2 regions of the Serratia bockelmannii genome follow, and region 2 is predicted to be linked to the other one. Evidence: predicted binding sites of a transcription regulator. Region 2 holds the regulator's gene; the other holds the start of a gene.

Region 1 (16,050 bases), 1.3 Mb from region 2:
GGTTCCTGATGTACTGCGCCACCACCATCCCCTGACGGGCGAACACCCGATACAGGCTGCGTAACGACACCCCCAACTCGGCCGCCACCCACTCAGGGCGCAGCTGCGCCGACTGAATATGCCTGTCGATCAATGCCAGCGCCTTGTCGAAGACCGGTTGCTGCCCCTCCGGGCGCGCCTGTTCGAGCGCCAGCGCCGGGCGCAGCAACGCCGCCAGCGCATTCAGCACCGCCTCGCTTTCCGCCGCGGCAAGCTGAGGATCCTGCATACTGCTCAGCACCAGCTGGCGGCTGAGGCGCACCGCGCTGAGCTCAGCCCCGAGACGCTGGGCGCAAGGCGGCGGCACCGGCAGGCAGCCGCGCGGCAACAGCAGAGAGATTTGGCGCGAATCGCGCTGGAAGGTAAAGCTACTGGGGCGTGAGGCGTCGATCAGCGTCATGTCGCCGGGAGAGAGCACCGTTTGGCGATCGCCCTGCTCCATCAACGCGCTGCCGCGCAGCTGGAAAACGGTGAAAAAGTGCGCACCGTCACTGCGGGCGATCTCGCTCGGCGTGCGGTACAGCCGGGCCTGAGACACGTCGACCACGCTCAGACGCAGGGCATGAGCGCGAAACTCCTGCATCGCCCCGCTGAAGCCGGGCCCCAGCGTTTTTGCGCAGAATCGGCCGCAGGCGGTGTTGATTTTCCCCAGCCACTCTTCAAAGCCGGCGTCCCGGAGCGTTGCCAATGCCGTCATGATCTCTCCCTTCAAACGCCGGCGGTGCTGCGCCGTTGAACAGAAAAACACCATAACAATCCGTTAACACACAATCAATGGCGAACGGGGGATTTGGCGTCGCGATCACAGATCATCGGGCGCTGTCATTCATCCGCCACGAAACCGTCATCTCATCGTCACAGGCCTCGCCAAAAATACAGGCTGATCTCCCCTTCACGTTGACACCCTGGACATGACCCGATGAAATCGTTGCAAAAATCCGTTTTAGCGCTGTGTTTGTTTACCACCAGCGCCCTGGCCGCGTTCCACGCGCAGGCGGCAGAGGAAGCCCAACCGTTCACCACCGCGCAGCAGGTGGATCTGACCCACATCCTGCCGCCGCCGCCGGCCAACGACTCGGCGCAGACCCAGCGCGAACTGCGGGAAGTGCTCGACATGCAGCAGAAACGCACGCCGGAAATGGCCAGCCAGGCCAAGGCGGATGCGGAAGAGAACGTCTGGGTGTACAGCAACGTGATGGGGCCGAAGTTCAACGCCAAAGCGCTGCCGGCCGTGAGCGCCTTCTTCGATCGCATCGTCGCGACCGAAGCGGCGGTGGTGGATCCGGCGAAAGATTTCTGGAAGCGCCCGCGCCCGCATATGCTGGACAGCCGCATCGAGCCGATCGTCAAGCGCTCCAGCTCCGGCTCCTGGCCTTCCGGCCACACCACGCTGGGCACGCTGATGGGCATCACCTTAGCCAATATGGTGCCGGAAAAGCGCGCCGCCATCATGACGCGCGCCTGGCAATACGGTGACAACCGAGTAGTGGCAGGGATCCACTATCCTTCCGATATCGAGATGGGCCGCATCGCCGGCAGCGTCATCAGCCAGCAGCTTTCACAGCAGCAGGATTTCCAGCAGCAGTACCGGCAAGCGCGCGACGAGCTGCGCCAGGCGCTGGATTTGCCTGCGGATAAATAGACCCGGCGGCTAACACCGGGCCCTGACGGCCCGGTTTACGGCTGTTTGTCCAACAGGTAACGCACCACCGCGGCGTACTCTTTGGCGTAGCCTTCAACGCTGGTGCTGGCCATGCCGGCATTGTCTATCTTGTATTTGCCTGCCACGTAGAACGACGGGGTGCCGCGCACCTCGAATGCTTTCACCGCTTCGTTCTGCTTGGCGATCAATCCTTTGACCAGCAGGCTGTGGCGCGCGTTTTCATAGGTAGCGACATCGATGCCGGCCGCCGTAAACACCCGCTGAATATCGTCGGCGCCGTTGACGGCGCGCTGTTTCTGCACCGCGTCGAACATCGCCCCTTCAATCTTGTCTTCCACGCCCAGCACCGTCGCCACCGCCCAGGCTTCGGTCAGCTCATTGCCCAGTTTGCCCATCAGGCTGACGTGATATTTGGTGACTTTCTCACCGGCGGGCAGCGCCTGCGCCACGGTACTGCCTACGCGATAGGTCTCGGCGAACTGATAGCAAGGGCCGCAGTAGAAGGAGAAGAACTCCACCACCGCCGGCGCGGCGGCCACCGGCTTATCCAGCCGGGTGTATTGCTCGCCCGCACGGTAATCCGCGGCCTGAACCGCAGGCAGCGCCAACATCAATACGACGGCGGCGGCGAACGAACGCTTAACTTTTGCCAACATAAACACTCCTGGTTTCATCTATGAACATCGTCCTTAGCGGCGGTTTTTATAATCAAATAACCGCCAGAAGACCAGTTTTTATTACCTTCTATTTGTGAGGGATTATGTTCAGCGCCCTTCGTAACCGTCCCAGTAGGCGCCTACCGCCTCTTGCGAGAGCACCTGGCGGCGCTTAGGATTGTCGGCGCTGCTGTAGGCGCGATTAATGAAAATGGTTTTGTGTTCCATGTTCTGCTGGAACTCCGCGCTGGCCAGATAATCGGCCTTTTTCTGCGCCTCGCTGCGCGCCACGCCCGCCACGCGATCCTTTTTCCCCCATTGGTAGAACTGTTCGAACATCGGCACGGCGTTTTTAATGCTGCCGTTCACATCAGTGCGGAATTGCGGATCGAAGTCGTCGCGCGTTTGATAAATGTAGTGCTTGGCATGCTGCTCGGCGCTGCTGAGGTGATGGGTGCAGGCGCTGAGCGCCAACAGCGGCAACAACAACGCCGCGCTTTTCAGTCTTTTCATGTCGTCTGTCCCTGTCAGTGAGGAAGGTTCCTTTAGCGCCACGAGCATAGCGCCGCCACCCGGCAAACGTCAAACGACAAAAAACGCATCACATTGTTTTATATTAATATTATATACACTGATTGGTATTCATTGCCTGAAACACTATGCTTTAACAGAACAGGGTAAACACTCACCGACAGCGAGGCGGCCAATGAAACCGATCGACAAAAACGTGGGGGAGTACGACCTCACGGCGGAAAAAAAAGCGGGCATGATCACCGGCACCATCCGCGGCGAACTGCCGGACAGCGACGCCAATCTGCCGCTGCTGCCCTTCTCCGGCACTTTCGCCGGCCCCAGCGTGGCCGAAGCCATCGCCGATATTCAGCAACAGTTCCCCGACATCGAACCGGCGATTATCGACGATTTGCGCGAGGAACTGCTGAAGGCCGGGTTCTAATCCGGATCGCGGTGCCGCACGAACGGACTGTAGACCGGCGCGCCGGGCTTCAACGCCAGATCGGCGTCAAAATCTTCATTGCGATTGAACGGCACCGCCGGCCAGGTGGAAAACGCGTTCAAACCGTCCCGGTACGTCTGTGTCACCTGTGCCAAAGCGACATTTTGCGCCTCCAGAGCTTCGCCCGCCAACCCGCCGCGCACGCCATAGACCAGGAACGGCTCCAGCACGCTAAAGCCGATATAGTGCAGCGCATGCATGATTGGCCACAGCATCAGCCGCATATCGCCGTCGCGCCCGTTCGGCGCGCAGGCCTGTGCGGAAGCGCCGGCGGTCACGGTCAGCAGCGCCCGCTTACCGCACATCACGCCGTTCTCATGGCGGTGGCGGCTGTCGTAGATCCCGCCGTAAACGAACACCCGATCCATCCAGCCCTTGATGATGGCCGGCGCGCCGAACCACCAGAAAGGGAACTGCAGCACCAGCGTATCCGCCCAGCGCAACAGCTCGATATGCCGCTGGATCTCCGCCGGCAGCGCCTGGATCGTCCAGTGATGGCGCTGCTCCTGCATCGCATCGAACCGGTCCACCTGCTTTCTGCTGGGGTAATGGCCGGCGCCCTCGCGCGGATCAAACCCCTCCTGATACAGATCGACCGTTTTCACCTGATGCCCCTGCGCCAGCCAGGCCTGCCGCGCCTGTTCGGCCAAATGGGCATTGAAAGAATGCGGCTCGGGGTGAGCCAGCACAATCAGCACGTTCATCCTGTGTCTCCCGTTGTAAGGTGGTGCTGTTATGCTGTGGCTTTATCGTCCCCTTGGCAATTACGCACCTGAAGGTAACCCCCAATGGCTTATCCCGGCGACGTCTATTCGAGCAAGTGTTCCGCACGCGATGCGCTGGCGCTGATTTCCGGCAAGTGGGTGATGCTGATCCTGCCTGCGCTGGCGCAGCGCCCGATGCGCAACGGCGAGCTGCTGCGCCGCATCGACGGCATTTCGCAGAAGGTGCTGACGCAAACGCTGCGCCAGCTGGAACGCAACGGGCTGCTCGAACGGCTAGATTTAAGTGAAAAGAATCAGGCGCATGTTGAATACCGGCTCAGCGCCGTCGCCTGCTCGCTGGTCGAGACGCTGGCGGCGCTGGACCGATGGGCGGAATACCATTTCCCCGAGCTGGACGCCGCCCGCGAGCGCTATGATGCCGACCGCGGGCGCGAGACCGATTAAAGCGGTTTGGCCCGCAGCGTCTCGCCGCTGCGCACGAAGTTGCCGGCCCCCAGATGATGAATGGTGTGCAGATCCGCATTGGCGGCGGTGAAGTTCCAGCGCCCTTGCTGGAACACCCGCTCGTCCGCTGCCGCGCTCAACACCTCGCCGAAGCAGGTGTCGTATTTTTCCTGTGCGCCGCTTTCCGGCAATAAGCGGCACTCCAGCCACGCCACGCAACCCTGTTCGATCAGCGGCACCTGCAGCGTGGCGCTCGGCGCTGCGGCGATGTGAAAGCGGGCAAACTTGTCTTCATCCAGCCCGGACACACTGCCAACCGCGTAGGTGGCGTCGATGAACATGGCCGCCGGCACGCAAATGCCGAATGCGCCGCTCTCCTCGATCATTTGCCGGCTGTGCGCCCCTTTGTCCACCACAATGGCGATGCGCGGCGGGCTGAACTCCACCGGCATCGACCAGGCGGCGGCCATCACGTTGCGTTTGGCGCCGTCGTGGCTGCGGCTGGTGATCAATACCGTCGGGCCGTGGTTCAGCAGGCGGCTGGCGTGTTCGAGGGCGACAGGACGAAAGTGGCTCATCGGGAAATCCTTGCGAGTGACTGATTGTCCCGCAGTGTAGATCTGCGCTGCGGCGGCAGGCAACGCGGGGCGCACAGAATGCGCAGGTGAGACGCTTGTTCCCCGTCTCGCCATCCGTTATCTATAGTTAGATCAATTCGCCGGTAACGGCCCACTCCACCTGAGGATCTTGCCTTGACGTTTTTAAAACACCCTATCGCCGGATTGGTGCTGGCCGGCTGCGGCCTGCTGTCGGCGGGCGGCGCGCTGGCCGCTTCCGATGCGCTGGTGTACTGCACCGTCGCCTCGCCGGAATCGTTCAACCCGCAGCTCTCCAGCTCCGGGCCGACCTTTATCGCCACCTCGCAGGTGCTGTACAACCGCTTGGTGACGCTGCGCGAAAGCGATAAAACCCCGGCCCCGTCGCTGGCCACCGAGTGGAGCGTCAGCCCGGACGGCAAGACCTATACCTTTACCCTGCGCCAGGGCGTGAAATTCAACAGCAACAAATACTTCACCCCGACACGCGACTTCAACGCCGAAGACGTGGTGTTCACCGTGATGCGGCAGAAGGATCCCGCTAACCCTTATCACAAGGTCTCCGGCGGCAACTATGAATACTTCACCGACATGGGCCTGGATAAGCTGATCACCAAGGTGGAAGCGGTGGACGAGCATCACGTGCGCTTCACGCTGAGCCAGCCCAACGCCGCCTTCGTCGCTGACTGGGCGATGGATTTCGCCTCGATCCTGTCCGCCGAATACGCCGACGCCATGCTGAAAAAGGGCACGCCGGAATACGTCGACAACTGGCCGATCGGCACCGGGCCGTTTGCGCTGCAGCAGTACAAGCAGGATTCGCTGATCCGCTACATCGCCAACCCGCACTACTGGCAGGGCGAAGTGGCCAGCAAGCACCTCATCTTCTCCATCACGCCGGATCCGCAAACCCGGCTGGCCAAGCTGAAAACCAACGAATGCCAGATCATCCCCGCGCCGCTGCCGGAACAGTTCGCCGCCATCAAGGCCGACGGCAACCTGCAGCTGCACGACATTACCGGGCTGAACGTCGGCTATCTGGCGTTCAACACCCAGAAAAAACCGTTCGACAACCTGCTGGTGCGTCAGGCGTTGAGCTACGCGGTGGACAAGAAAGCGATCGTCGCCGCGGTGTTCAAAGACAGCGGCACGCCGGCCAATTCACTGCTGCCGCCGGGCATGCTGGGCTACAACGACAAACTGCCGGAGTACGCCTACGATCCGCAGAAGGCGCGCGCGCTGCTGAAGCAGGCCGGGCTGGAACAGGGCTTTGAAACCGACATCTGGTCGATGCCGGTACAGCGCCCTTACAACCCGAACTCCAAGCGCATCGCCGAGATGATCCAGAGCGACTGGGCGAAGGTGGGCGTGAAGGCCAAGATCGTCACCTGGGAGTGGGGGCAGTATCTGGCCGGGCTGCGCAAAGGCGAGCAACAGAGCGCGCTGTACGGCTGGGTCTCGGACAACGGCGATCCGGACAACTTCGCCACCCTGCTCGGCTGCGCCGGCGTGCAGAGCGGCGCCAACGTGGCACGCTGGTGCGATAAGGATTATGACCGGCTGATCCAGCAGGCGATCCAGGAGAACCAGCCGCAGGCGCGCGCCAAGCTGTATCAACAGGCGCAGGTGATCTTCGCCAAACAGGCGCCGTGGCTGCCGCTGGCCACCGGCAAAGTGTTCTACGCCACCCGCAGCAACCTGAGCGGCTATGTGGTGGACGTGAACGGCAGCGATTTCGCCAAGGCCAAATTGAACTGATCTTAGGCGCCGCAGCGCGGACTGCGGCGCAACCCGCTTCATCGCTTAATAAGCTGCCAGCCTCTGAACCTATCATTATTAACTTCATAACTTACGGCGCTCACCTATCACCAGACGCATATCCCACTAAACCAATAGCTTAATAAGCGAGCTGAACCTGGCGTTTTGCCTAAATTGCGCGCACGCGCTTTCCTCCGATGTAACATTTCGTTACCATCGACCCACAGACCCTTTAACATCAAAAGGTAACCCGGTGCAGAACACCTACATGCCGTGGCAAATTCGCCTGCACTGGCTGGTGGCGATCCTGCTGGTCATCACCTGTGTCACCATCGAGCTGCGGAGCTTTGCCGAACCGGGCAGCGCCCCTTGGTACGTGCTGGTTGTCACCCACTTCAGCTGCGGCGTAACGGTATTTGCGCTGATGATCGCCCGCCTGTTCCTGCGCTGGCGCCACCCCTCGCCCGCCATCGCGCCCAAACCGCCGAAGTGGCAAACCGGCTTGGCGCACCTGACGCACACCCTGATCTACCTGCTGCTGCTGACGCTGCCGGTGCTGGGGGTCTATTCGCGCTATCTAGGGGGTAAGGAGTGGTTTCTGTTCGGCCTGCCGATGCCGTTCGCCGACGTGGCCGATCGGCCGCAGGCGCGGGCGATTATCGGCTGGCACAAAACGCTGGCGTCATTCGGCTACTGGCTGATCGGCCTGCATACCGCCGCCGCACTATTCCACCACTATATCGTCAAGGACAATGCGCTGGTGCGCATGCTGCCACTGATGAAAAAGCGCTGACCATCCGGCGCCAGGGATGAATTTTCGGGCCACGCCTGCTGACAGGGAATGATATGCAAACCCAATTTTTTCATGTGACCGTCGAGCAATGCGCTTGCCAACAGACGGCGCCCGACAATCTGGTGAGGATCATCGCCTCCGGCCAGACGTTCTTTTTTTATCGCGATGACTTCAGCGACAGCGAAAATCTGCTGGCCAGGCTCGCTGCCGGCGATCGGGTGAAGATCGGCGCCCACCGCCTGCGGGACGGCAGCTACTGGCTGCACTGGCTGCTGCACGGCACGAAAGGCCGGCTGGAGCCTGACAGAACGCTGAAATATAAGCTGAAATACTTCGCCCTGCTGCTGCTGGGCGCGGCGCTGGCCGGCGGTTTCCCGGCGGCCTTTTTCATCATGGACCGGGAAGATTCCTGGCTGACCATCGTCCTGTTCTTTATCGCCATCATCGCCGGCCTTATCGGCATCGGCATGGTGCTGTTCGTCGGTTCGGAGCTCCTGTTGATTGCGCACCGCGGCCGCAGGCGCCTGCTCAGAGCGCTGGATCGCGTGCTGCAGGGGCAAGACGTCACGCCGCCCGGCTCGCTCAGCCTGAAAATCCCCGGCATCAGATACCGGGCCGTCCGCGCAGACGCCGCGCCAGTGCCCGCAATGCCACAAACCGAGTTCCCCCTCCCCGAGGGCGTCGAGGCCTCCAGCATAGAGACGGTCAACGCCCTGAGCTACGAACTCTGCCACTATGAGATCCCGCGGCAGGTGCAGTATTTGGACACTTATGCGTGGCGTCAGAAGGAGACGCACTTCGCGTTGACGACCCGCGCGCTCAACGTCCCCAATACCAAACTGCACCCGGTATTTCGTCGGCAACATCCGCTTTTCATCGCCAAAGGCGATCCGCTGCAGGTGCTGTATTGCGAGAACGACACCGTCCCCGAGTTGCCGACGGTGCGTGGGATCATCAATCATCGCGATCGCCAAACCTATCTCATCGGCGGCAGCCGCTACTTCACCGAAGCCGGCCTTAACCTGTGCGCGCGCGTTGTCTTCATTTTTGGGGCAATCGTGGCGTGTTTTGTGCTCGGCATGACGGTGGTGGATAACGCCGATACCCCGGCGGGCTTTTACCTGGATGCCTGGACCCTGAAGCGCCTCGGCAGTGAATTGCCGCCGATTATTCTGCTGCTGATGCTGATGGTCAGCGGCCTGGCGCTGCTGATCGAGGGTTTCGCCCAGATCTGTCGCCTGTACTCTTTTGACCAGCACCGCACGTTTAAAACGTTTAAATACCTGCGAAATCTGCGCCGCAGGTTGTGGCGGCAGGCTCAGGTGACGGAGCTGAAATGATGACGTTAGCGCTTTATAAAAGACCCCTTATTATCCTGACGCTGTTTTTAGCCAGCGCGCTGGGCGTCTATTTGCTCGCCCCTGAGCAACGCTATGCGCAGTGGCAATGGACTCGGGGCGACCAGGCGTTGCCGACGATAGCCCGTTACGATCTCATCCACAGCTACCCGGCGCCGGACGGCGCCCTGCTGCTCACCAGCAAAAGAAGTGAAGACCGCGCGTACAATAGCTTTTACGGTTGGGCGGCCAACTACCTCAGCCAGGTGCTGTTTGCCGGCCCAAAAGGGTTACAAATGCTGGGGGAACTCGACGACTTGATCCACGATGCGGTTTGCGGCGAGCAGGAGTGCGTGCTTTTTCTCTCTGAGGGCCGCAGGCTGGTTGATGTGCAACGGGGTACCATCGGGGCGCTGATCCCCTGGCCGGAGGGCGACGACAACCGGCCTTCCTTTGTCGGCGGCAAACTGGTGGCGCAACCGGGAAAACGCGCGCTGTATCTCATCAGCACCGAAGGCGTATTCTACAGCCCGGACTTCGGCGCCCATTGGCGGCAGACGCTGGATCTGCCGGCGCTGCTGGACGCGCGGCAGCTGCTGGGCTTTGAGCGCGGCGAGGAGGAGTCACCGACGGCTTACGCCTCCGGTAAGCGCAAATCCGTACCCGAGATATTCACCGCCATTGATGGCGACCGCGTGCATTTCTGGATGAACCCGGTGCTCGGATCTGGCGCGTTACACATCGCCGTTAACGGTAAAACCGGCGAGGTGATTGAAATGCATTGGCTGCTGGTGCGCGTGGAGGAAAGCGCGCAAGCCCCGGACGGCGGCATCTACCTGATCGCACAAACGCTGGACAGAGGGCTGTATCAGCTTCTGCGTTATCAATCCGACGGGCAGTTGAAGGTGCTGCTGGAGACCGGCGATAAATCGCTGTATCAGCTCTGGGCGGGCAACGATAAGCTGGTCGCCCAAACGGATAACGGCGATGCGCGTCTTTCGCTGATTTTCGATCTGCGCTCATCCGACGTGCACTACCGACAGCCGTTGGAGTACCGGTACAACGGGCGCGACGACGCGCGCCAAACCGTGATCGAACCAGAAAGCCACTATGACGATGACGGGGAGATCCCGGCGCTGCCCTACTTCGTTCGCTATCGCTCCACCACGCCGTGAACATAAGGAACTTGCCATGCTGTTAGGTTATGGCGCCGGCGCCGCCGGCCTGCTGGCGCTGTTATTGGCCCTGCTGCTCGCCGGCATCCTGCTCGCCTGGTGGGGCTGGCGCTACGCCGCCGCCCGCTGCGGCCGCCCGCGCCCGCCGCTTTCCTGGGGCGGCTATCTGTTGGCCTCGGCGCTGGCGATCTACCCGGTGGCGTTCGCGCTGATGCTGATCGGCATGGCCATCCAGGACATCAAGAGCCAGCGGGCGGAAGATCGTTGGAATCAACGCAGCTACTTGACGCTCGACGAGGCAAAGCCGTTCGGTGAAACGACGCTGCCGAAAGGCAGTTGGGTAAACCGCCAGGAGCCACGCCTGCCCGGCACCGAAGACAGCCCTATCACGATGAACGGCGTGACCGCCGTGCGTTTTCCTCAGCCGCAGAGCGTGGCCGGCGTGCCGATCATCGCCTTCGAGGTTTTACCGCCGGTGATGGAGCTGGCAGGTGCGCACACCTTTACCCGCCCGAGCGGCCAAAGGGTGCACTGCGAAGCGGGTTGGCTGGTCTCTTTCTCTTTACCGCCGGATAAGCCGACCCCGCAGTGGGAGGAGTGGCAGGCCGGGCTGCCTGCGGCGGCGTTTCGGCCCAGCGACTGGATCTTTAGGGAGTGCTTCTCCGGCAGCCCGATCGCGGTGCTGACCTTGCACGACGGCGAAGTCAGGGTGCTGCCTTAAGCCTTACGCCGCGGCGTTGGGCAAGCGCACGGTCACGCGGTTGTTGGCCGTTGGCAACTGCAGCGGCGTTTCCTGCCAACTCACCGCGATAACCAATACCGGCGGGGCCGGCACGCGCGGCTCACGCCCGCCTGGCCCCACGCTGTAGGCATCCCACTCAATCACAAACACCCCGCCGTCTTGCGGCTCGACCCGCTCGACGAAAAAGGTGGTGTCCGAACCGCGCCCGCCCGCCGGTTTATGCGCATACGAGAGCAGGCTGAACCACTCGCCGGCGAAGTAGAGATGGTATAGGCCATCGACGATATGCTCGCCGCGGAACTGGCAGCCGCCGACGCTCAAACCGTCACCCGCCGGGGATTCCGCCACGCGTTCGAGATCGCGCACGAAGCGATCGGTCGGCCGGTTATCCAGCAACAGTTCATAAGGCGGCGTGTGCAGCAGCGCGGCAGGATCGTCCGCCAGGCGCAGATTCGCCGGCAACATCAAGCGCGCCGCCAGCACCCGGCCGTTGGGCAAGGCGATCTCCAGACGATCGGCCGGATCCTCTGTCCACGGCGGCACCCACAGACCGCGCACAAGGTGCAACGGCGTGGCCTCCGCCTGCCGACACCTCGCCCGCAGCCGCGCCAGCGCCTCGGCGGAGCCGGCGGCCAGCGCGTCCTGCTCGCGATCGGTCAATGCCGGCAGCGCATACATCGCCCGGGCAGCAGGCTCGTAGACCGTCAGCCCCTCACCCTCGCGGCCGCGGGTCGGGATCAGGCGCAGCTTGCCACCCTCCACGTCCTGCGGCGCCGCACAGGCGCCATGAACAATCGCCCCGTCACGCAGCAGCAGCGTCCAAAAACTGGGGCCGCCCATGCCCAGCTCCCCCACGCCGCCAATCTGCCGATCGCTGTCGCCGGCGTGCGCCATTTCAATCGGCTGCGAATGCCAGTCGGTTTTGCGCCACTCTGCGGCCTCTTCGGGGTCTTGCACGCCTTTAGCGGCGTACTTCACCCATTGCAGCACGGCAAACAGCGCGATGCACAGCACGCCGAAAATCGGGTGATCCTGCCAAATCAACCCCCAACCGACGATCAAAAAGGCCCAGGCGGCCATGGCGATATCCTTTTCCACGAGAAAACCGCCTGATTCTAGCGCAGGAAACGCAAAGGGTTGAAGCCTATGCCATGAATAATTAGCCGTTAAATAGAAAGATAATAATTTCAGCGTTATTTCTGTGACTACAAAGATCACATAAATAACGCTTCAAAGAGTGATTTGAACGTAGAAAAGACAACTCCCTGTATCTCAATGCAATATTCGCAACCCTATTAAAAACCAAAAGATAAAAGGGAAAAAAAACTGCAGTAATTTGTGCATATTCTAAACATTGACTATGTTTATACATACTCTTTATATGCAGGTAAACAGACTGAAAAACAAAAGAGAAAGGCTCCCAATATAATTAAACAAACCTCGCATGCCGCGTGGGTGAAACGCTATTAATTATAAAAATTCCGAGGGTATTTTATCTCCGCGGAACGGGTCACTTTGCATTTTATCGGGCCAATAGGCTACACACCGCAATTAATACCATTATTAGCATTCCGGAGACCGACAATGAAAATCGTTACGGGCATTATCCTTACCTCTGTGGCCGCCTTCAGCGGCGCGGCTTACGCGGCCGATGCGCAGCCTACCACAGGCAGCGCGGAAGTGACGCTGGAACACGTGCACGCCGTGATGGAAAACGGCAGCCCGGCGCCACAGCACGACGCCGCCTGCCAAAAAGAACTTTCCATGCCGGAATCGAAATATATCGGCATGAAGGTTAAAACCGATTACAGCATCAACAGCAGCACCATGATGATGTCGGCCAAATCGATGTTCCCATCGCCAAATGACAAACAGCCTATGGAACTGACGGTCGATCTCTCCGCGCTGGGCCTGGCGGATGTGTATGCCTTCGGCGCCTTTAAACCGGCCGCGCTGCCGCAGGCCTATATTTATTTCACCATCGACAAGGATTTTAAAGATCCGGTCAGCACCTTTATGATCATCAACCAAGGCAAGCAATATAACTGCGTCATTTCCAGCTCGAATAAAATGATGAGTAAAGAGATGCGCGGCAAGATGATGATGAAGAAACAGTAGCGGAATGAAAAACGGCGCTTCCCGCAACAGGAAGCGCCGTCAGCAAAGCCTTAAATCAGACCAGGATTGTATTTCTGGTTGAACTTCTCTTCCGATTGGAACAGATAAATAATGCCTTCGATAAAGCCGACAATTGCCGGGATCCCCGTCCAGCAGAACAGCAGGTAGAACAGCCCCCACCACTTCATCCCCAGGTAAAACTTGTGAATGCCCAGCCCACCCAGGAAGATGGCCAGCAGGGCCGCCGCGAGCTTGTCTTTTCTGCTCATAGTGCACTTCTCCTTACTTCTCACCGAACCACCGGCATGCCTAAAAACGGATGCCGCTCCACAGAGCGCCGCATCGCAATGCTTGAGGAGAAAACATTCCCCATCAAGACTCAACAGGGGTAATTATAACAGTGATTAATTAAACGGTTGTTTAACCGGCAAAAAGGTAAGCAAAGGGAATCTGAAGGAGAGATGGTGCCGATAATAGGAGTCGAACCTACGACCTTCGCATTACGAATGCGCTGCTCTACCAACTGAGCTATATCGGCATCGAGCCGGGCCTGCGGGGCAAGCCGGAAGTGCGTTGAACAAGGTAGACCTGCGCGCGAAATGAGTCAATAGCCGCCGGGGCGTTTGGTTGTTTTGCAAGCAACCAGACTGTCGTGCAGACCCTCTTTTCCAAAAACAATCAGGGCGCAGCATGCTGCGCCCCGACCTCTTTATGACCGCAATGCGGCCTTAGCTGCGCACCAGATCGTCGCCGTAGCCAATCCACTTGTAGGTGGTCAGCGCATCCAGGCCCATCGGGCCGCGGGCGTGCAGTTTCTGGGTGCTCACCGCCACTTCCGCGCCCAGGCCGAACTGGCCGCCGTCGGTGAAGCGGGTGCTGGCGTTGACGTACACCGCCGAGGAGTCCACCGCGCGCACGAAGTGCTCGGCGCTGCTCAGCGAGCGGGTGAGGATCGCGTCGGAGTGGTTGGTGCCGTGGGTGCGGATGTGGTCGATAGCCTGATCGATATCGTCCACCAGCAATACGTTCAGATCCAGAGACAACCATTCGTCGTCGTAATCCTCCGCATTCACCGGCACCACCGTCGCCGGGCCGCCCTGCAGCAGCGGCAGCGCGTTTTCCGCCGCGTGCAGCGTCACGCCCGCCGCCGCCATTTTGGCGCTCAGCGCCGGCAGGAACTCGGCGGCGATGCTGCGGTTCACCAGCAGCGTCTCCAGCGAGTTACAGGCGCTCGGGCGCTGGATCTTGGCGTTTTCAATCACCGTCAGCGCCTTGTCGAAATCGACGTCGGCGTCCACGTAGGTGTGGCACACGCCGATGCCGCCGGTGATCACCGGGATGGTCGATTGCTCGCGGCACAGCTTGTGCAGGCCGGCGCCGCCGCGCGGGATCAGCATGTCGACATAGCGATCCAGGCGCAGCAGTTCTTTCACCAGCGCGCGATCCGGGCTGTCGATCGCCTGCACCGCCGCCGCCGGCAGGCCGCACTGTTCCAGCGCCTGCTGGATCACTTTCACCGTCGCCTGGTTGGTGTTGTGCGTCTCTTTCCCGCCGCGCAGGATCACCGCGTTGCCGGTTTTCAGGCACAGGCTGGCGACGTCGATGGTGACGTTCGGCCGCGCCTCGTAAATCACGCCGATCACGCCGAGCGGCACCCGGCGGCGCTCCAGCTTCAGCCCGCTGTCCAGCAGGTTGCCGTCCAGCACGTGGCCGACCGGATCGTTCAGGCGGCATACCTGGCGCACGTCGTTGGCGATCGCCGCCAGCCGCGCCGGGGTCAACAGCAGGCGGTCGAGCAGCGCTTCGCTCATGCCGGTGGCGCGCGCCTGCGCCATGTCTTGTTCATTCGCCAGCAGGATCGCTTCACTGTTGGCTTCCAGCCTGTCGGCCATCACCGACAGCACCTGATTTTTCTTCGCCGTGCTCAGCACCGCCAGCTGCCAGGAGGCCTGCTTGGCGGCCTTCCCCATCTGCTCCAGCATGCTCACTCCTTAACTGACAATCATATCGTCGCGGTGCACTGCCACCGGACCGTATTCATAACCGAGGATCTCGCTGATTTCCTGCGAGTGGTGCCCGGCGATCATGCGCATCGCGTCGCTGTTGTAGCGGCTGACGCCGTGCGCCAGATCGCGCCCCGCCTGGTTGCGGATGCGGATTACTTCGCCGCGCGAGAAGTCGCCCTTCACTTCGCGGATGCCTTTCGGCAGCAGCGAGCTGCCGCGCGCCATCATCGCTTCCACCGCGCCATCGTCGACGGTGATTTCACCGGCCGGCGGCGCGCCGAAGATCCAGCGCTTGCGGTTTTCCAGCGGGGTTTCCAGCGCGTGGAAACGGGTGCCCACCGGTTTGCCTTCGATCACGTCCGCCACCACGCCCGGCTTGCTGCCCGCGGCGATCACTACGTCGATGCCGGCGCGGCAGGCCACGTCGGCCGCCTGCAGCTTGGTGCCCATGCCGCCGGTGCCCAGACCGGAGACGCTGTCGCCGGCGATGGCGCGCAGCGCGTCGTCAATGCCGTGCACTTCACGGATCAGTTCGGCCTGCGGGTTGTTGCGCGGATCGGCGGTGTAGAGGCCCTGCTGATCGGTCAGCAGCAGCAGTTTGTCGGCGCCGGCCAAAATGGCCGCCAGCGCCGACAGGTTATCGTTGTCGCCCACCTTGATTTCGGCGGTGGCGACGGCGTCGTTCTCATTGATTACCGGCACGATGCGGTTATCCAGCAGCGCCGTCATGGTGTCGCGCGCGTTGAGGAAGCGCTCGCGGTCCTCCAGATCGGCACGCGTCAGCAGCATCTGCCCGACGTGAATGCCGTAAATGGAGAACAGCTGTTCCCACAGCTGGATCAGCCGGCTCTGCCCTACCGCTGCCAGCAGCTGCTTGGAGGCGATGGTGGCGGGCAGCTCGGGGTAGCCCAGGTGTTCGCGCCCGGCGGCGATGGCGCCGGAAGTGACGATGACAATGCGGTGGCCCGCGGCGTGTTGCTGCG
Region 2 (16,050 bases):
TATCCGATCACGGCGAATCGCTGGGGGAAAACGGCATGTATCTGCACGGCACGCCTTATGTCTTCGCGCCGAGTCAGCAAACGCACGTGCCTTTCCTGATGTGGATGTCTGCCGACTATCAGCGCAATTTCGGCATTGATCGCCAGTGCCTGAACACGCTGGCGGAAAAGGACGACGTGTCGCAGGACAACCTGTTCCACACCCTGTTGGGCATGCTGAACGTACAGACCCGCGAATATCAATCCCAGTTGGATATCCTGCAGCGTTGCCGCAACGCGGCGTAGCGCTTAACTTCCGCGTGCCGCTGGGGCACAATAGTTTGCAGACAACCGGCGTTTTGTGCGCCGGTTTTTTTATTCCCATTGACCTAGACCAATCGGTCTATTATACTCGGCGCCATGATGACCAAATCAACGCATTGCAACGTGGATACACGTGAACATCTGCTCGCCACCGGCGAAACCCTCAGCCTGCGCCTGGGCTTTACCGGCATGGGGCTGAGCGAACTGCTGGCTACCGCGGGCGTGCCGAAAGGCTCGTTCTACCACTATTTTCGCTCGAAGGAAGCCTTCGGCGAAGCGATGCTGCAACGCTATTTCACGCATTATGACGCACAGATGCAGGCGCTGTTTGCCGACAGACGCGGCGATGCCCGCCACCAGCTGCTCGGCTATTACGCCCAGGCTATCAGCTATCACTGCCGCAGCGAATGCCATAACGCCTGCCTGGCGGTGAAGCTTTCCGCCGAGGTGAGCGATCTGTCGGAACCGATGCGCCATGCGCTGGAAACGGGCACCGCTCGCGTGATCGGCCACTTGCAGGAGGCCATCGAGCGCGGTATCGCAGAGGGCTCGCTGTCGGTGGCCATGAGCCCCGCGGCGACTGCAGAAACGCTGTATTCACTGTGGCTCGGCGCCTCGTTGCGCGCCAAGATCCGTCACTCGCTGGCGCCGTTAACCAGCGCGCTGGAAAGCATCGAGTTGCTGCTGCGCCCGCCGCAGCCGTAACACCACCGTCTTTTTTCGTGAAAATGCAGTTCGTGTTTTTTTATCGCCCATCACTAGACGACCGGTCTATTAAATACAGGATGCACTATGAAGACTGAAAAATTGCTCTCTCCGCTGAAGGTTGGCGCCGTCACCCTGCCCAACCGCGTGTTTATGGCTCCGCTGACGCGTCTGCGCAGCATCGAACCGGGCGATATTCCTACGCCACTGATGGCGGAATATTATGCGCAGCGCGCCAGCGCCGGCCTGATCGTGACCGAAGCGACGCAGATCTCCTTCCAGGCGAAAGGCTACGCCGGTGCGCCAGGCCTGCATACCCCGGAACAGATCGCCGCGTGGAAACACATCACGCAGGCGGTACACGACAAAAACGGCCACATCGCCGTACAGTTGTGGCATGTAGGCCGCATCTCCCACGCCAGCCTGCAGCCGGGCGGGCAAGCGCCGGTCGCGCCTTCGGCCATCAACGCCGACACCCGCACCACCGTGCGTGATGAAACCGGCGCCTGGGTACGCGTACCGACCTCTACGCCGCGCGCGCTGGAAACCAGCGAGATCCCGGGCATCGTTAACGATTTCCGCCAGGCGACCGCCAACGCGCGTGACGCCGGCTTCGACTTCATCGAACTGCATGCGGCCCACGGCTATCTGCTGCACCAGTTCATGTCACCGGCTTCCAACCAACGTACCGATCAATACGGTGGCAGCATTGAGAACCGCACCCGCCTGACGCTGGAAGTAGTCGATGCCACCATTGCCGAATGGGGTTCCGAGCACATCGGTATTCGTATCTCGCCGCTGGGGCCGTTCAATGGGCTGGACAACGGTGAAGATCAGGAAGAAGCGGCGCTGTATTTGGTGGAAGAGCTGAATAAGCGCAACATCGCTTACCTGCACATCTCCGAACCGGACTGGGCCGGTGGCAAGCCGTATTCCGACGCCTTCCGCGACTCGGTGCGCGCCCACTTTAAAGGGGTGATCGTCGGCGCTGGCGCCTACACCGCCGAAAAAGCCGAAGCGTTAATCGAAAAAGGCTTCATCGACGCGGTGGCCTTCGGCCGCAGCTATATCGCCAACCCGGATCTGGTCGAGCGTTTCCGTCAGCACGCCCCGCTGAACGAACCTAAGCCAGAAACCTTCTACGGCGGCGGTGCCGAAGGCTATACCGACTATCCGTTTCTGGCGAAGTAACCCGTCCTGACCCCAACGGCCACGCAATCGCATGGCCGTTTTTTTATGCGTCGCGCGCAAAAAGGCCCGCACAAGGCGGGCCGGGGTTCCCTGGTGTTGTTTATGCTGCAGTTCAATTTCTACACGGTTATGTGGGGAATTGATAATTGATTGTGCAGATCAATTACTTCGTATCGATCGGTAAGTTCGATCAATATTTAAACACCACCGCTCCAACCCCGACAGGTGACATTGTCACTCATTCGTCACATTGAATTCCCTTGTAGGACAAGGCTATACTCGCTTGTGCTTCAATCCACCCGCCGTCTGCCACGGCACAGTCAATTCAGAGGAATTATGCGCTTACTCCATACCATGATCCGCGTCGGTGACCTGCAACGTGCCATCGACTTTTACACCAAGGTATTAGGCATGCGTCTGCTGCGCACCAGCGAAAACCCGGAGTACAAATACTCCCTGGCTTTCGTCGGCTATACGGAAGAGAGCGAAGGCGCGGTTATCGAACTGACCTATAACTGGGGCACTGACAGCTACGATATGGGCACCGCCTTCGGCCACCTGGCATTGGGCGTAGACGACGTTGCCGCCACCTGCGACAGCATCCGTCGCGCAGGCGGCAAGGTCACCCGCGAAGCCGGCCCGGTGAAAGGCGGCACCACGGTGATCGCCTTCGTCGAAGATCCGGACGGCTACAAAATTGAGCTGATCGAAAACAAACACGCCGGTCAGGGCCTCGGCCATTAAGCCACCCCTTCAGGGCGCGCTGGCGCCCTGCTGATTCTCCGCGCGATAGCGCCTGCAACCGGGCGCAAAATTTGCCATAATGCGCGCTGCATTCGATGAAGATAAGAAACTGATGGCCGAAAAAAGTGATCTTAACGCCCTGAGTGGTCGTTTTCGTGGGTTTTATCCCGTAGTAATAGATGTTGAAACCGCCGGCTTCAACGCCAATACCGATGCGTTGCTGGAGATCGCCGCCGTGACGCTGAAAATGGATGAAGATGGCTGGCTGCAGCAGGACGAGACTCTGCACTTCCACGTGGAGCCTTTCGAGGGCGCCAACCTGCAGCCGGAAGCGCTGGCGTTTAACGGCATCGATCCGCACAACCCGTTGCGCGGCGCGGTCAGCGAATACGACGCGCTGCACGCCATTTTCAAAGCGGTGCGCAAAGGGCTCAAGGAGCGCGGGTGCAACCGGGCCATTATCGTGGCGCACAACGCCAACTTCGATCACAGCTTCCTGATGGCCGCGGCCGAACGTGCCGGCCTGAAGCGCAATCCGTTCCATCCGTTCGCCACCTTCGACACCGCTGCGCTGAGCGGCCTGGTGCTGGGCCAAACGGTGTTGGCGAAAGCCTGCATCGCCGCCGGTATGCCGTTCGACAGCAGCCAGGCGCACTCTGCGCTGTACGACACCGAGCAAACCGCCCTGCTGTTTTGCGAGCTGGTTAACCGCTGGAAACGTCTCGGCGGCTGGCCGCTGCCCGCCGGCGATCTCGCCGAATAAGCCCAACAAAAAAGGCGGCCCAGTTTGCACTGGCGCCGCCCGTTACGCGATAACCACAAGCCTGTCGATTAAGACTGCTGGTCTTCCTGCGCTTTATACTTTTCTGCCGTTTCTTTGATCAGCTGCTGCAGTTCGCCGCGCTGATACATTTCGATGATGATATCGCAACCGCCGACCAGCTCACCGTCTACCCACAGCTGCGGGAACGTCGGCCAGTTGGCGTATTTTGGCAATTCGGCGCGGATGTCCGGGTTTTGCAGAATATCCACGTAGGCGAAACGCTCGCCGCAGGCGGACAGCGCTTGCACTGCCTGCGCGGAGAAGCCACAGCTCGGCAGCTTTGGCGAACCTTTCATGTACAGCAGAATCGGGTTTTCAGCGATCTGGTGCTGAATTTTTTCAAGTGTCGTCGTCATTTATTGCTTCCTCAAGCCACATTTCATGGCTACAACATGCATCACGCGGGCTATTGTAGCGGCTGGAACAGTCGCAAGAAAACGCCATCTTTTGCAAGGATATTCGCCCGCCGCCGATCGCGTTTCACCGGCCACGTCATTCCGGTCAAAACATACGTTGAGAATAACATTTTTAATCCGACCATTTCACTAATATATTGCGCCGCGATGACGGCGCGACTTAATTATATCCGCCACCGCCGACTGGCGCTTTTTTATACACCAACAGGCTGATTTTGAAACAAAAAAAATGTCATTAACGTTTTCTCACAATATGGATTATTATTTATGAGTTCTTCGCTGTTTTATATGGCGAAATTCGGGAATACTGTAACTCTTTCGATATCCGCTTCGGGGCCAAGGTTGGTGACGTCGACATGCGTTTAATTCTTACGCTCTTTGCGCTGCTGTTTACGCAGCTCTTCTTCAATTTGGCGCACGCTGCGCCACAGGCGCGTGTTGCCGCCGAGCAGCGTAAAAGCCATGCTAATGAAGCGCGGCCCGATGACCGCAGAAAAAAGAAAGCGGACAAAGCCGCTAAAAAAGCCAAAGTGACGGCCCCCGCGAAAAAAACCAAGACCGCCAAGGCGAAAAGCGAGAAAAGCGCGAAAAAGATCGCCAGCGCAAAACCCAAGGCCAAAGCGCAGAAAACTGCCAAGATTAAAGTCACCCCGCCGAAGAAGGGCTATAAAAAAGGCTATGGTCGCCACCGCGAAGCCGGTATGGCCACCGCTAAACTGGTGCGTGACGAGAAGCCGTTAAAACTTAGCCCGGCGCACAAAAAACGCTACCAACACGCCAAGCAGACCGCGATGGCCAAGCTGATGGATCAGATGGGCAAGCCTTATCGCTGGGGCGGCAGTTCGCCGCGCACCGGCTTCGACTGCAGCGGCCTTATCTATTACGCCTATAAAGACGTGGTGAAAATCAAAATGCCGCGCACCGCCAACGAGATGTATCACCTGCGCGACGCGGCGCCGATCAAGAAAAGCGAACTGGAAAGCGGCGATCTGGTGTTCTTCCGCATCAACAACCGCGGCGTGGCGGACCATGTTGGCGTCTACCTCGGCAACGGCAAATTCATCCAGTCACCGCGCACCGGTGAAGAGATCCGCATCAGCCAGCTCGACAACGACTATTGGCAGAACCACTACATCGGCGCACGCCGCGTAGTAACGCCGAAAACTATCCGTTAATTCCCTGCTCTGTGCGGTTGCGGCCCCGGTCGCAACCGCCTGCTCAAGCTATCGCCCATCGCACCTCCCCACGCGCATTTCTCGCTTTTCTTCCTGTTTTTTATGATGAAAATTGTTAAGATTGAATGACCACAATAAAAAACGGCCCATATGACTCTCGCCCGGCGAGAGGCGAATGGCGCTGTAAAGGAGGAAGCAATGTCGTTTGAATTACCTGCATTACCGTATGAGAAAAACGCGCTCGAGCCGCACATCTCCGCCGAGACCCTGGAATACCACTACGGCAAGCACCACAACACCTACGTGGTTAACCTGAACAACCTGGTGAAAGGCAGCGAGTTCGAGGGCAAATCGCTCGAAGAGATCATCAAGACCTCTAACGGCGGCGTCTTCAACAACGCCGCGCAGGTGTGGAACCACACCTTCTACTGGCACTGCCTGTCACCACAGGGCGGCGGTGAACCGCAGGGCGAACTGGCGGCAGCGATCGTCAAATCCTTCGGCTCTTTCGCTGCGTTCAAAGAGCAGTTCACCGATGCCGCAGTGAAAAACTTCGGTGCCGGCTGGACCTGGCTGGTGAAAAAACCGGACGGCGCGCTGGCGATCGTCAACACCTCCAACGCGGCCACCCCGCTGACCGGTGAAGACAAACCGCTGCTGACCGTTGACGTGTGGGAACATGCGTATTACATCGATTACCGCAATGCGCGTCCAAAATACCTGGAAAACTTCTGGGCGTTGGTCAACTGGACCTTCGCAGCGGAAAACCTGGCGTAAGCGCAGGTTCTGAGGTGATGAGGCGCAGCCTGGCTGCGCCTTTTTTATAACCGGGGGTAAATCAGTTCAACGCGGCAACGAAGCTGAAAGCGATAATGACCGCCAGCGCGCAGACGGTAGTGAACAGCGACATCTTCAATTCGGTATCCATGACAACTCCTTTAAAATGGGCTTTCCTAAGGATAAAAGGCGCACAATTAGTACGTCAAATCATTTTCCCACAGTTCGCCGATAAAATCTTGTTATCATTTCCCGGTTTATAATCTCGATTACCTCTTCCACTTTTGTTCAATATGCGACAAAATTCGCAGTTCACAACTGCGTACCGGCATTCATGCCCCTCCTGATTAAGCGCTGAAGACTTCAACACACTAAAAACTCAGTTTTCGCTTCTCTGGAGAAGGATCTACGTAGGCAAACGATTAACATCACACTTACATGCTGTAAACATGTGAGTTCAGGAGTCATTCCTTACATGGCAACGATTAAAGATGTGGCCAAACGCGCGGGCGTTTCCACCACCACCGTTTCGCACGTCATCAATAAGACTCGTTTCGTCGCCGAAGAGACCAAAGCGGCCGTGTGGGCCGCCATTAAAGAGCTGCACTACTCGCCGAGCGCCGTGGCGCGCAGCCTGAAAGTCAATCACACCAAGTCGATCGGCCTGCTGGCCACCTCGAGCGAAGCCCCCTACTTTGCCGAAGTGATCGAGGCGGTGGAAAACAGCTGCTACAGCAAAGGCTACACCCTGATCCTGTGCAACTCGCACAATAATCTCGACAAGCAGCGCGCCTACCTGGCGATGCTGGCGCAAAAGCGCGTCGACGGCCTGCTGGTCATGTGCTCCGAGTATCCGGATCAGCTGCTGGGCATGCTGGAAGACTACCGTAACATCCCGATGGTGGTGATGGACTGGGGCGCCGCGCGCGGCGACTTCACCGATACCATCATCGATAACGCGTTCGAAGGCGGCTATCTGGCCGGCCGTTACCTGATCGAGCGCGGCCACCGCGATATCGGCGCCATTCCCGGCCAACTGTCACGCAACACCGGCGGTGGCCGTCACCAGGGCTTTATGAAGGCGCTGCAGGAAGCGAATATCGACATTCGCGAAGAGTGGATCGTCCAGGGTGACTTCGAGCCGGAGTCCGGCTATAAGGCGATGCACCAAATCCTGTCGCAAAAACAGCGGCCGACCGCGGTATTCTGCGGCGGCGATATCATGGCGATGGGGGCCATCTGCGCCGCCGACGAGCTGGGCCTGCGCGTGCCGCAGGATATTTCCGTGATCGGCTACGACAATGTGCGCAACGCCCGCTACTTCACCCCGGCGCTGACCACCATTCACCAGCCGAAAGAGCGCCTGGGCGAAATGGCCTTCACCATGCTGCTAGATCGCATCATCAGCAAGCGCGAAGAGTCGCAGGTGATCGAAGTGCATCCGAAGCTGATCGAACGCCGCTCGGTCGCCGACGGCCCGTTCATCGACTACCGCCGCTAATCCCCCGCGCCGGAAGCCTGCGCAGCTTCCGGCTCCACCTCACTCAGCCACTCCTGATTCAACGTCTCTCCATCACCCAGATACGCCAGCAGCCAGCTCATCGCCGGTGACGGTTTATCCTGCTGCCAGGTCAGGCAGCACGGGCTGGCGGGAAACGGCTGCTGCAGCTGCAACGCCTTCAACTCACCGCGCTGCACCCGCGGCAGCGCCAGATGCGCCGGCATCATACCGACGCACAGCCCGGCGCACAGACAGTCGAACGCCGAGGTCCAGTCCGGCACCACCAGCCGCCGCTGGTTATCCAGCGTCCAAGTGACACGCTTGGGCAGATTGCGCGAAGTGTCCTCCAGACAAAGCGCAGGGTACGGCCTAAGCCGATCGTCATTCAACGCCCCTGCCAATTGTGCCAGCGGGTGCTGCGGGCTGACCACGCACAGCCAGTTCATATCCCCCATGTCGCGAAAGGCGAAGCCGCCGCCGACCGGCACCGCGCGGGTGGCGCCAATCGCCATATCCGCCCTGCCGTCCACCAACGCATCCCACACGCCGTTAAACACCTCGGGTTGCAACATCAGTTCAACGTCGGGGAAATGGCGGTAGAAATCCAGCACCAGTTGGCGGCTGCGCTGCGGTTTGACGATGATGTCCACGGCGATATTCAGCTGACCGCGCCACCCGTTAGCCACCTGCTGACAATGGCGGCGTGTGTCGAGCATTTTTTTGATAACAGCTCGCGCATCCTTGATAAATAACGCGCCGGCCGGCGTCAGCTCCACATCACGGTGACGCCGCTCAAACAGCGGCACCGCCAGCCATTGTTCCAACTGCCGCACGGTGTAGCTCACCGCCGACGGCACCCGGTGCAGCTCCTGCGCCGCCGCGCTGAAACTGCCGGTGCGCGCCACCGCGTCAACCACTTCAAGAGAATATTCAGACCACATCGCTTTGCCTTCAATTTTTTTAACAGCATTTTGCAAATATTACCGTTTCACAAGCAGAGATCCAGCCGGATACACTGGCCGGCGCTAAAAACCTGCGACACTAAAATATTAACGAGAAATACCATGCGAAACTCCTTTGGTTTTATGTTCTATCTCGCCGGCCTGAGCATGCTGGGTTATCTGGCGACCGATATGTACCTGCCCGCCTTTGGCGCCATGCGGGAGGAACTGCAAATATCCGCCGGCGCGGTCAGCGCCAGCCTGAGCATATTTCTGGCCGGCTTCGCCTTCGCGCAGCTGCTGTGGGGGCCGCTCTCCGACCGGCTGGGCCGCAAACCGGTATTATTGATTGGCCTGACGCTGTTCGCGTTCGGCTGCCTGGGCATGCTGTGGGTGGAAAATGCCGTGCAGCTCTGGATACTGCGCTTTATTCAGGCCGTCGGCGTCTGTTCCGCCGCCGCCATCTGGCAAGCGCTGGTGGTCGACCGCTATCGCGAAGGCCAGGCCAATCGCGTATTCGCCACCATCATGCCGCTGGTCGCGCTGTCGCCGGCGCTGGCGCCGCTGCTTGGCGCCTGGCTGCTTAACCACGCCAGCTGGCGTGCGATCTTCGCCGTGTTGCTGGCTATCACCGCCCTGCTGCTGCTGCCGACGTTGCTGCTCAAAGATCGCGCCAAAACTCAACCCGCCGCCGATGCGCCAAAAAGCAGCGTCAGTTTTTGGCAATTATTGAAATCCCCGGTGTTCAGCGGCAACGTCGCCATGTACGCCGCCTGCTCGGCCGGCTTCTTTGCCTGGTTGACCGGCTCGCCGTTCATCCTTGGTGATATGGGCTATGGCCCGAGCGACATTGGTCTGAGCTATGTGCCGCAGACGCTGGCTTTCCTGCTGGGGGGCTATGGCTGCCGCGCCGCGCTCAAACGCATCAATGGCAAAACCCTGCTGCCGTGGCTGCTGGTAGCTTATGGTGTCAGCATGGTGGCGCTGTATCTGGTGGCGACCGTAACCACTCCGACGCTCACCACGCTGCTGATCCCGTTCTGCGTGATGGCGCTGGTCAACGGCGCGGGCTACCCGATCATGGTGGCGAATGCGCTGATGCCGTTCCCGGAAAGCAGCGGCAAAGCCGCCGCGCTGCAAAATACGCTGCAGTTGGGGCTGTGTTTTGTGGCGAGCATGCTGGTGTCGGCGTTTATTGCCCAGCCGCTGCTGGCGACGGTGACGGTGATGGTGTCTACGGTGATCCTCGCCGCGCTGGGCTATTTCCTCCAGCGGGGAAAAGCGGGCGATGCGCAGCAAAAGGCGCAGCGGAAACATGCTAACTCAGCGTCATAATTGCCAAGCTTAATAATCACTTAAAGAATATGCGCGCCGAGTGCGATTTACAGTTGAGTCAACGCCTCGGCACGCCTATACTCAAAAACAACTTTATAAAGTAACACCTTATAATCTCTATATCTCAATTAGCTCTTGTGTACGCGTCTTGCGTCACACTCTTTTTTAAAGAGGCGTTTATCCTGCGCCATTTGCGTCGGGTCGTTTCTTTAAATTTCCTCTGTTCATAGTCGGATATCAGACGCCGCGGGCTTATTTCCCGTCGGTATACGTATGCACCCGCAGAAATTGTCTAAGCTGTTTCCTAACGGGTCATCAGTCAGAAGAAGGTGATGGAGAAGCTATGAGTTCATCGTGTATAGAAGATCTGAGCATCCAGGATAACCAGTGGTATCGCATCGCGCACGAAATGCTCGGTCTGGCCGGTATCGAAATCAATGGATCGCGCCCTTTCGATATTCAGGTTAAAAATCCCGAATTCTTTAAACGCGTTTTGCAACAAGGGTCACTGGGCCTCGGCGAAAGTTATATGGACGGTTGGTGGGAGTGCGAACGGCTGGATATATTCTTCCAGCGCGTGGTCAGCGCCGGGCTGGAGAAGAAACTTCCCCACCACCTGAAAGATACCCTGCGGATCGCCGCCGCGCGCCTGACCAACCTGCAATCGAAAAAGCGCGCCTGGATCGTCGGCAAAGAACATTACGATCTTGGCAACGATCTGTTTACCCTGATGCTCGATCCTTACATGCAGTATTCCTGCGGCTACTGGAAAGACGCCACCACGCTGGAGGAAGCGCAGGAAGCGAAGCTGCGGATGATCTGCGAAAAACTGCAGCTGCAGCCAGGCATGCGCTTACTGGACATCGGCTGCGGCTGGGGCGGCCTCTCTGCCTATGCGGCGAAGCATTACGGCGTGTCGGTGGTCGGCGTGACCATTTCCGCCGAACAACAGAAGCTGGCCCAGGCTCGCTGCGCCGGGCTGGATGTGCAGATCCTGCTGCAGGATTATCGCGATCTTCATCAGCAGTTTGATCGCATTGTCTCGGTCGGCATGTTCGAGCACGTCGGGCCGAAAAACTACCGCACCTATTTCAATGTGGTAGAACGCAATTTAGCGCCGCACGGCCTGTTCCTGCTGCACACCATCGGTTCCAACAAAACCGACATGAACGTCGATCCGTGGATCAACAAATATATCTTCCCGAACGGCTGCCTGCCTTCAGTGAGCCATATCGCCGAAGCCAGCGAAGGCCATTTCGTGATGGAAGACTGGCACAACATCGGCGCCGACTACGATCGCACGCTGATGGCCTGGTTCGAGCGCTTCAAACAGGCGTGGCCGCAGCTTGCCCCGCGCTACTCCGAACGCTTCGAGCGGATGTTCAGCTATTACCTGAACGCCTGCGCCGGCGCGTTCCGGGCGCGCGATCTGCAACTGTGGCAGGTGGTATTCAGCCCGAAAGGCGTTGAAGGCGGCATCCGCGTCGCCCGCTAAGCCACTTGCCCGACAAAAAAGGCCCCGGTAGTCACATCGCCGGGGCCTTTTTTGCTCGTTCGAAGCGTACGGCTTAGCCGCAGTAAACGCGGATGATTTTATCGTCGCTGTCGCCAAGGAAGTTCAGGCGGCGCAGGTTGAAATCCATGGTGACGGCAGAGTTGTACGGAATGGCTCGCACCTTGGCGTCGATCCGTACGCCTTCCAGCGAGGTCATCGGTTTGCCGACGAAGTTTTGATACTGTGATGCGCCACAGGTATCGTCCGCATCGGCCATTTGCGCGCCCGCGCCCTGCTCAGGCGAACTGCTGCAGGCGCTCAGCGCCAGCAACGCGGTTAACAACAACGTTTTCCCATAAAACTTCACGCGTTTCTCCTCTCTGCTTATGATTCGATTCCGGCGGCAACGCCCGAATCGCTGTCAGTCTTTGTGCGCCGGCGCCACCGCCGCCGCCAGCGTCGCTTCCCGGTTGGCCAGCACGCGCTCGACGGTGTCCACCACCGCCTGCGTTTGCGGATCGATCTCGATGTTCACCTTGTCGCCGAGGCGTTTTTTACCCAGCGTGGTGCGATCCAGCGTTTCCGGGATCAGGTGCACGCAGAAACGGTTATTCACCACTTCGCCGATGGTCAGGCTAATGCCGTCGATGCCGATGAAACCTTTGTGCAGCACATATTTCATCAATTCCGCATCCGGCATGCGCAGCCATACCTGGCGGTTATTTTCCGAGGTATAAATCTTGGCCACCTCCGCCGTGCAGATAATATGGCCGGACATCAAATGGCCGCCAATTTCATCATTGAACTTCGCCGCGCGCTCGATATTGACGATGTCGCCCAGCGCCAGATCGCCGAGGTTGGTCAGGCGCAACGTTTCTTTGATCAAATCGAAGCTGACGCGGTTGCCTTCCACCGCGGTGACGGTCAGGCAGCAGCCGTTATGGGCCACCGACGCGCCCAGCTCCAGCCCCGGCAGCAGCTCGGTAGGCATTTCGATCACGTGGGTGCGGAAATTGGGTTTCTCATCAATGGCGACCAGCGGCGCGGTGCCTTGTACGATACCGGTGAACATATGTGCCTCTTCTTGCTAAATAGGTTAAAACGCTACCGGCAGTTTGCCCCAGTTGGCGCTGAAAACCAAATCCGCGACGGTAAAAAAGGAATGGCTGCGCATTTAATAACTATTTATCTGCGGCGTTTGCTTAACGACGCCGAGCAGGTACAATCTTTTTGACAAAATTCCGCTATTTTAATTGTTGTCCTCTCGCGGCAGCCCTCCCTCCCACATATATAAATAGAAAAGGTGTATGCGTGCAGAAGTACTTAATTGAAGCGCGTAGTTTATTGGCTCTCGCTATCCCGGTCATTATCGCGCAAATATCGCAAACCGCTATGGGCGTGGTGGATACCATCATGGCCGGCGCTTACAGCGCCACCGACATGGCGGCGGTGGCGGTCGGCACCTCAATCTGGCTGCCGGCCATCCTGTTCGGCCACGGTCTGCTGCTGGCGTTGACCCCGGTTATCGCTCAGCTCAACGGTGCCGGCCGCCGCGATCGTATCGGCCATCAGGTGCGCCAGGGTTTTTGGCTGGCCTCCGGCGTCTCCGTACTGCTGATCGTCGTGCTGTATAACTGCAAGTTCGTCATCGACATGATGCACAACATCGATCCGCAGCTGGCGGATAAAGCCGTCGGCTACCTGCACGCCATCATGTGGGGGGCGCCGGGCTACCTGTTCTTCCAGGTGATGCGCAACCAGTGCGAGGGGTTGTCTAAAACCAAGCCCGGCATGGTGATCGGCTTCCTCGGCCTGCTGGTGAATATCCCGATCAACTACATCTTCATCTACGGCAAGTTCGGCATGCCGGAACTCGGCGGCGTCGGCTGCGGCGTCGCCACCGGCAGCGTCTACTGGATCATGTTCCTGATGATGCGCTGGTACGTGAAGCGCGCGCCGTCGCAGCGCGACATCAAACGCCAGGCCGGCGATCTCGGCGGCCCGGACTGGGCAGCGCTGAAGCGCCTGATCGGCATCGGCATGCCGGTGGCGCTGGCGCTGTTCTTCGAAGTCACGCTGTTCGCCGTGGTGGCGTTGCTGGTTTCGCCGCTCGGGATCGTCGCGGTCGCCGGCCACCAGATCGCGCTTAACTTCAGCGCGCTGATGTTCGTGCTGCCGCTGTCGCTGGGCGTCGGCGCCACCATCCGCGTCGGTTATCGTCTGGGGGAAGGCTCGGTCGAAGGCGCGCGCGTCGCCGCCTATTCCGCCATCGGCGTCGGCATCACCATGGCCGTCTGCACCGCGCTGTTTACCGCCACCTTGCGCGAACCGATCGCCCTGCTGTACAACGACAGCCCGGCGGTGGTGGCTATGGCCTCGCAGCTGATGCTGTTGGCGGCGCTGTACCAAATTTCGGACTCGATCCAGGTGATCGGCAGCGGCGTGCTACGTGGTTATAAAGACACCCGAGCGATCTTCTTCATCACCTTTATCGCTTATTGGGTATTGGGCCTGCCGAGCGGCTATCTGCTGGCGTTAACCGACGTGGTGGTGCCGGCAATGGGGCCAAGCGGCTTCTGGATCGGCTTTATCATTGGCCTGACCTTCGCCGCCATCATGATGGCGCTGCGTATGCGCTGGCTGCAGAAACAGCCGACCGCCGTCATCCTGCAGCGATCCACGCGCTGAATCCGCTCCCGGCCGGTTTCATACCCGGCCGGGCTGCGGTTTGCGGAAAAAAACGCCGGACTGCGCACAACCTCAGCAATCGCGTGAAATACCGAATAAAATTGCGCTTTTCCCCTTGCCAGCGCGCAGGTAGCTCGTTAATATTCGTCCCCGCTGTCAGCCATGACAGACAGGAAAAGATGCGTCCGTAGCTCAGTTGGTTAGAGCACCACCTTGACATGGTGGGGGTCGGTGGTTCGAGTCCACTCGGACGCACCAAATTCCAGAAGCAGTACAGTGCGTCCGTAGCTCAGTTGGTTAGAGCACCACCTTGACATGGTGGGGGTCGGTGGTTCGAGTCCACTCGGACGCACCAAATTCCAGAAGCAGTGCAGTGCGTCCGTAGCTCAGTTGGTTAGAGCACCACCTTGACATGGTGGGGGTCGGTGGTTCGAGTCCACTCGGACGCACCATATTGCTGATTTATCTCTCCCCCTATCGCGTTATACTTCCCGTTGTTTCGTCTCTGCTCGACCGCTCGATTTCTCATGTCGATTGCGCCGAACTACCGCCATCCACCATCAGGAACGCCACATGACCACCTTCACCGCAAAAACCGCCTTTTTACCGCTCGACAATGGCCTTGCCCGCCGTGAAGGGGTGATGAGCGACGGTTCGCCGGCGGCGGAAGTGCGTTTCGAGGCCGGCGCCTTTGGCCAACTGCAAAAGCCCCCGCATGCGCTGCAAACCCGGGTGATATCGGGTGAATTCGAGTTCACCCTCGGCGGCGATACGCGGACAGTACGGGCCGGCGAGAGCCTAATCCTGCCGGCCAACGTCGCCAGCGGCTGCTTCTGCCTGAGCGCCGGCGTGCTGCTGGAAATCCCGCAAACGCGCTAAGCCGTATTTACAGCAAGGTTATTTGCGCAACAAGCTGTACGCAACGCGTTGCATTTGCGCCACATTTGCCCCCGTTTTGACATATCCGCCACACCGCTGCGGTTTTTTATTTTGTTTCCCGCCGCTTAGCCTTTATAATGCGCAACGTCTATCAGTTGAATGGTTTCAGCCCTTGATCTGCGAAAACGCAATAACAACACGATTTCATCTCACCCCGTTGCGCAGCATCTCCGCGCCCCCGCGCGGGCTGAATTTTTCCGCCCCACTTCAACTGTCGTCACCTATCCTTAACTATGTTTTTCACCACCAGGCACGGCTCAAATTCCCTATCGGCGTAAATAGCGCCGGTCAAATTCGTTTTTTTATCCATCACAACTTGTAGAAAACTCCGCCATGAAAAAGACCAAAATTGTTTGTACCATCGGTCCAAAAACCGAATCGGAAGAAATGCTGACCAACCTGCTCAATGCGGGCATGAACGTGATGCGTCTCAACTTCTCTCACGGCGACTATGAAGAGCACGGCAACCGCATCAAGAACATGCGCGCCGTGATGGCGAAAACCGGTATCAACGCCGGCATCCTGCTGGATACCAAAGGCCCGGAAATTCGCACCATGAAATTGGAAGGCGGTAAAGACGCCTCGCTGGTCGCCGGCCAAACCTTCACCTTCACCACAGACCAGAGTGTGATCGGCAACAGCGATCGCGTAGCGGTCACCTATGCCGGCTTCGCCGCCGACCTGAAGATCGGTAACACCGTGCTGGTTGACGACGGCCTGATCGGCATGGAAGTCACCAACGTGACCGAGAACGAAGTCGTTTGTAAGGTGCTGAACAACGGCGACCTGGGCGAGAACAAAGGCGTCAACCTGCCGGGCGTGTCCATCCAGCTGCCTGCGCTGGCCGAAAAAGACAAACGCGACCTGATCTTCGGCTGCGAGCAAGGCGTCGACTTCGTGGCGGCGTCCTTCATCCGTAAACGTTCCGACGTGCTGGAGATCCGCGAGCACCTGAAAGCGCACGGCGGCGAGCAGATCCAGATCATCTCCAAGATCGAGAACCAGGAAGGCCTGAACA

What was found. Region 2 encodes PurR, which represses purine synthesis genes. Its sites were predicted from a motif close to CANGCAAACGTTTGCNTG; they were not measured.
Region 1: a site for PurR is predicted at 7,074-7,091, ahead of cybB (cytochrome b561). Genes of this name have one in related genera too.

Annotation. Positions count from the first base shown of each region.
Region 1 is NZ_CP196512.1:959,034-975,083, reverse strand. It holds gene feaR (transcriptional regulator FeaR) at 1-736, opposite strand, end outside; gene ACSJLU_RS04570 (acid phosphatase) at 959-1,681, shown strand; gene ACSJLU_RS04565 (DsbA family protein) at 1,717-2,358, opposite strand; gene ACSJLU_RS04560 (Exc2 family lipoprotein) at 2,467-2,871, opposite strand; gene ACSJLU_RS04555 (hypothetical protein) at 3,065-3,313, shown strand; gene ACSJLU_RS04550 (NAD(P)H-dependent oxidoreductase) at 3,310-4,077, opposite strand; gene ACSJLU_RS04545 (winged helix-turn-helix transcriptional regulator) at 4,162-4,542, shown strand; gene ACSJLU_RS04540 (flavin reductase family protein) at 4,539-5,120, opposite strand; gene ACSJLU_RS04535 (ABC transporter substrate-binding protein) at 5,295-6,896, shown strand; gene cybB (cytochrome b561) at 7,165-7,689, shown strand; gene ACSJLU_RS04525 (hypothetical protein) at 7,743-9,029, shown strand; gene ACSJLU_RS04520 (hypothetical protein) at 9,026-10,201, shown strand; gene ACSJLU_RS04515 (hypothetical protein) at 10,218-10,922, shown strand; gene ACSJLU_RS04510 (hypothetical protein) at 10,926-12,041, opposite strand; gene ACSJLU_RS04505 (hypothetical protein) at 12,528-13,061, shown strand; gene ACSJLU_RS04500 (TM2 domain-containing protein) at 13,112-13,330, opposite strand; tRNA gene ACSJLU_RS04495 (tRNA-Thr) at 13,524-13,599, opposite strand; gene proA (glutamate-5-semialdehyde dehydrogenase) at 13,790-15,043, opposite strand; gene proB (glutamate 5-kinase) at 15,053-16,050, opposite strand, start outside.
Region 2 is NZ_CP196512.1:2,259,314-2,275,363, reverse strand. It holds gene eptA (phosphoethanolamine transferase EptA) at 1-284, shown strand, start outside; gene ACSJLU_RS10980 (TetR/AcrR family transcriptional regulator) at 402-1,007, shown strand; gene ACSJLU_RS10975 (alkene reductase) at 1,095-2,198, shown strand; gene gloA (lactoylglutathione lyase) at 2,535-2,942, shown strand; gene rnt (ribonuclease T) at 3,022-3,705, shown strand; gene ACSJLU_RS10960 (Grx4 family monothiol glutaredoxin) at 3,774-4,121, opposite strand; gene ACSJLU_RS10955 (C40 family peptidase) at 4,538-5,356, shown strand; gene sodB (superoxide dismutase [Fe]) at 5,555-6,133, shown strand; gene cydH (cytochrome bd-I oxidase subunit CydH) at 6,195-6,284, opposite strand; gene purR (HTH-type transcriptional repressor PurR) at 6,609-7,634, shown strand; gene punR (DNA-binding transcriptional activator PunR) at 7,631-8,575, opposite strand; gene punC (purine nucleoside transporter PunC) at 8,699-9,910, shown strand; gene cfa (cyclopropane fatty acyl phospholipid synthase) at 10,254-11,405, shown strand; gene ACSJLU_RS10920 (I78 family peptidase inhibitor) at 11,479-11,772, opposite strand; gene ACSJLU_RS10915 (riboflavin synthase) at 11,827-12,477, opposite strand; gene ACSJLU_RS10910 (MATE family efflux transporter) at 12,717-14,093, shown strand; tRNA gene ACSJLU_RS10905 (tRNA-Val) at 14,275-14,351, shown strand; tRNA gene ACSJLU_RS10900 (tRNA-Val) at 14,372-14,448, shown strand; tRNA gene ACSJLU_RS10895 (tRNA-Val) at 14,469-14,545, shown strand; gene ACSJLU_RS10890 (cupin) at 14,667-14,972, shown strand; gene pykF (pyruvate kinase PykF) at 15,366-16,050, shown strand, end outside.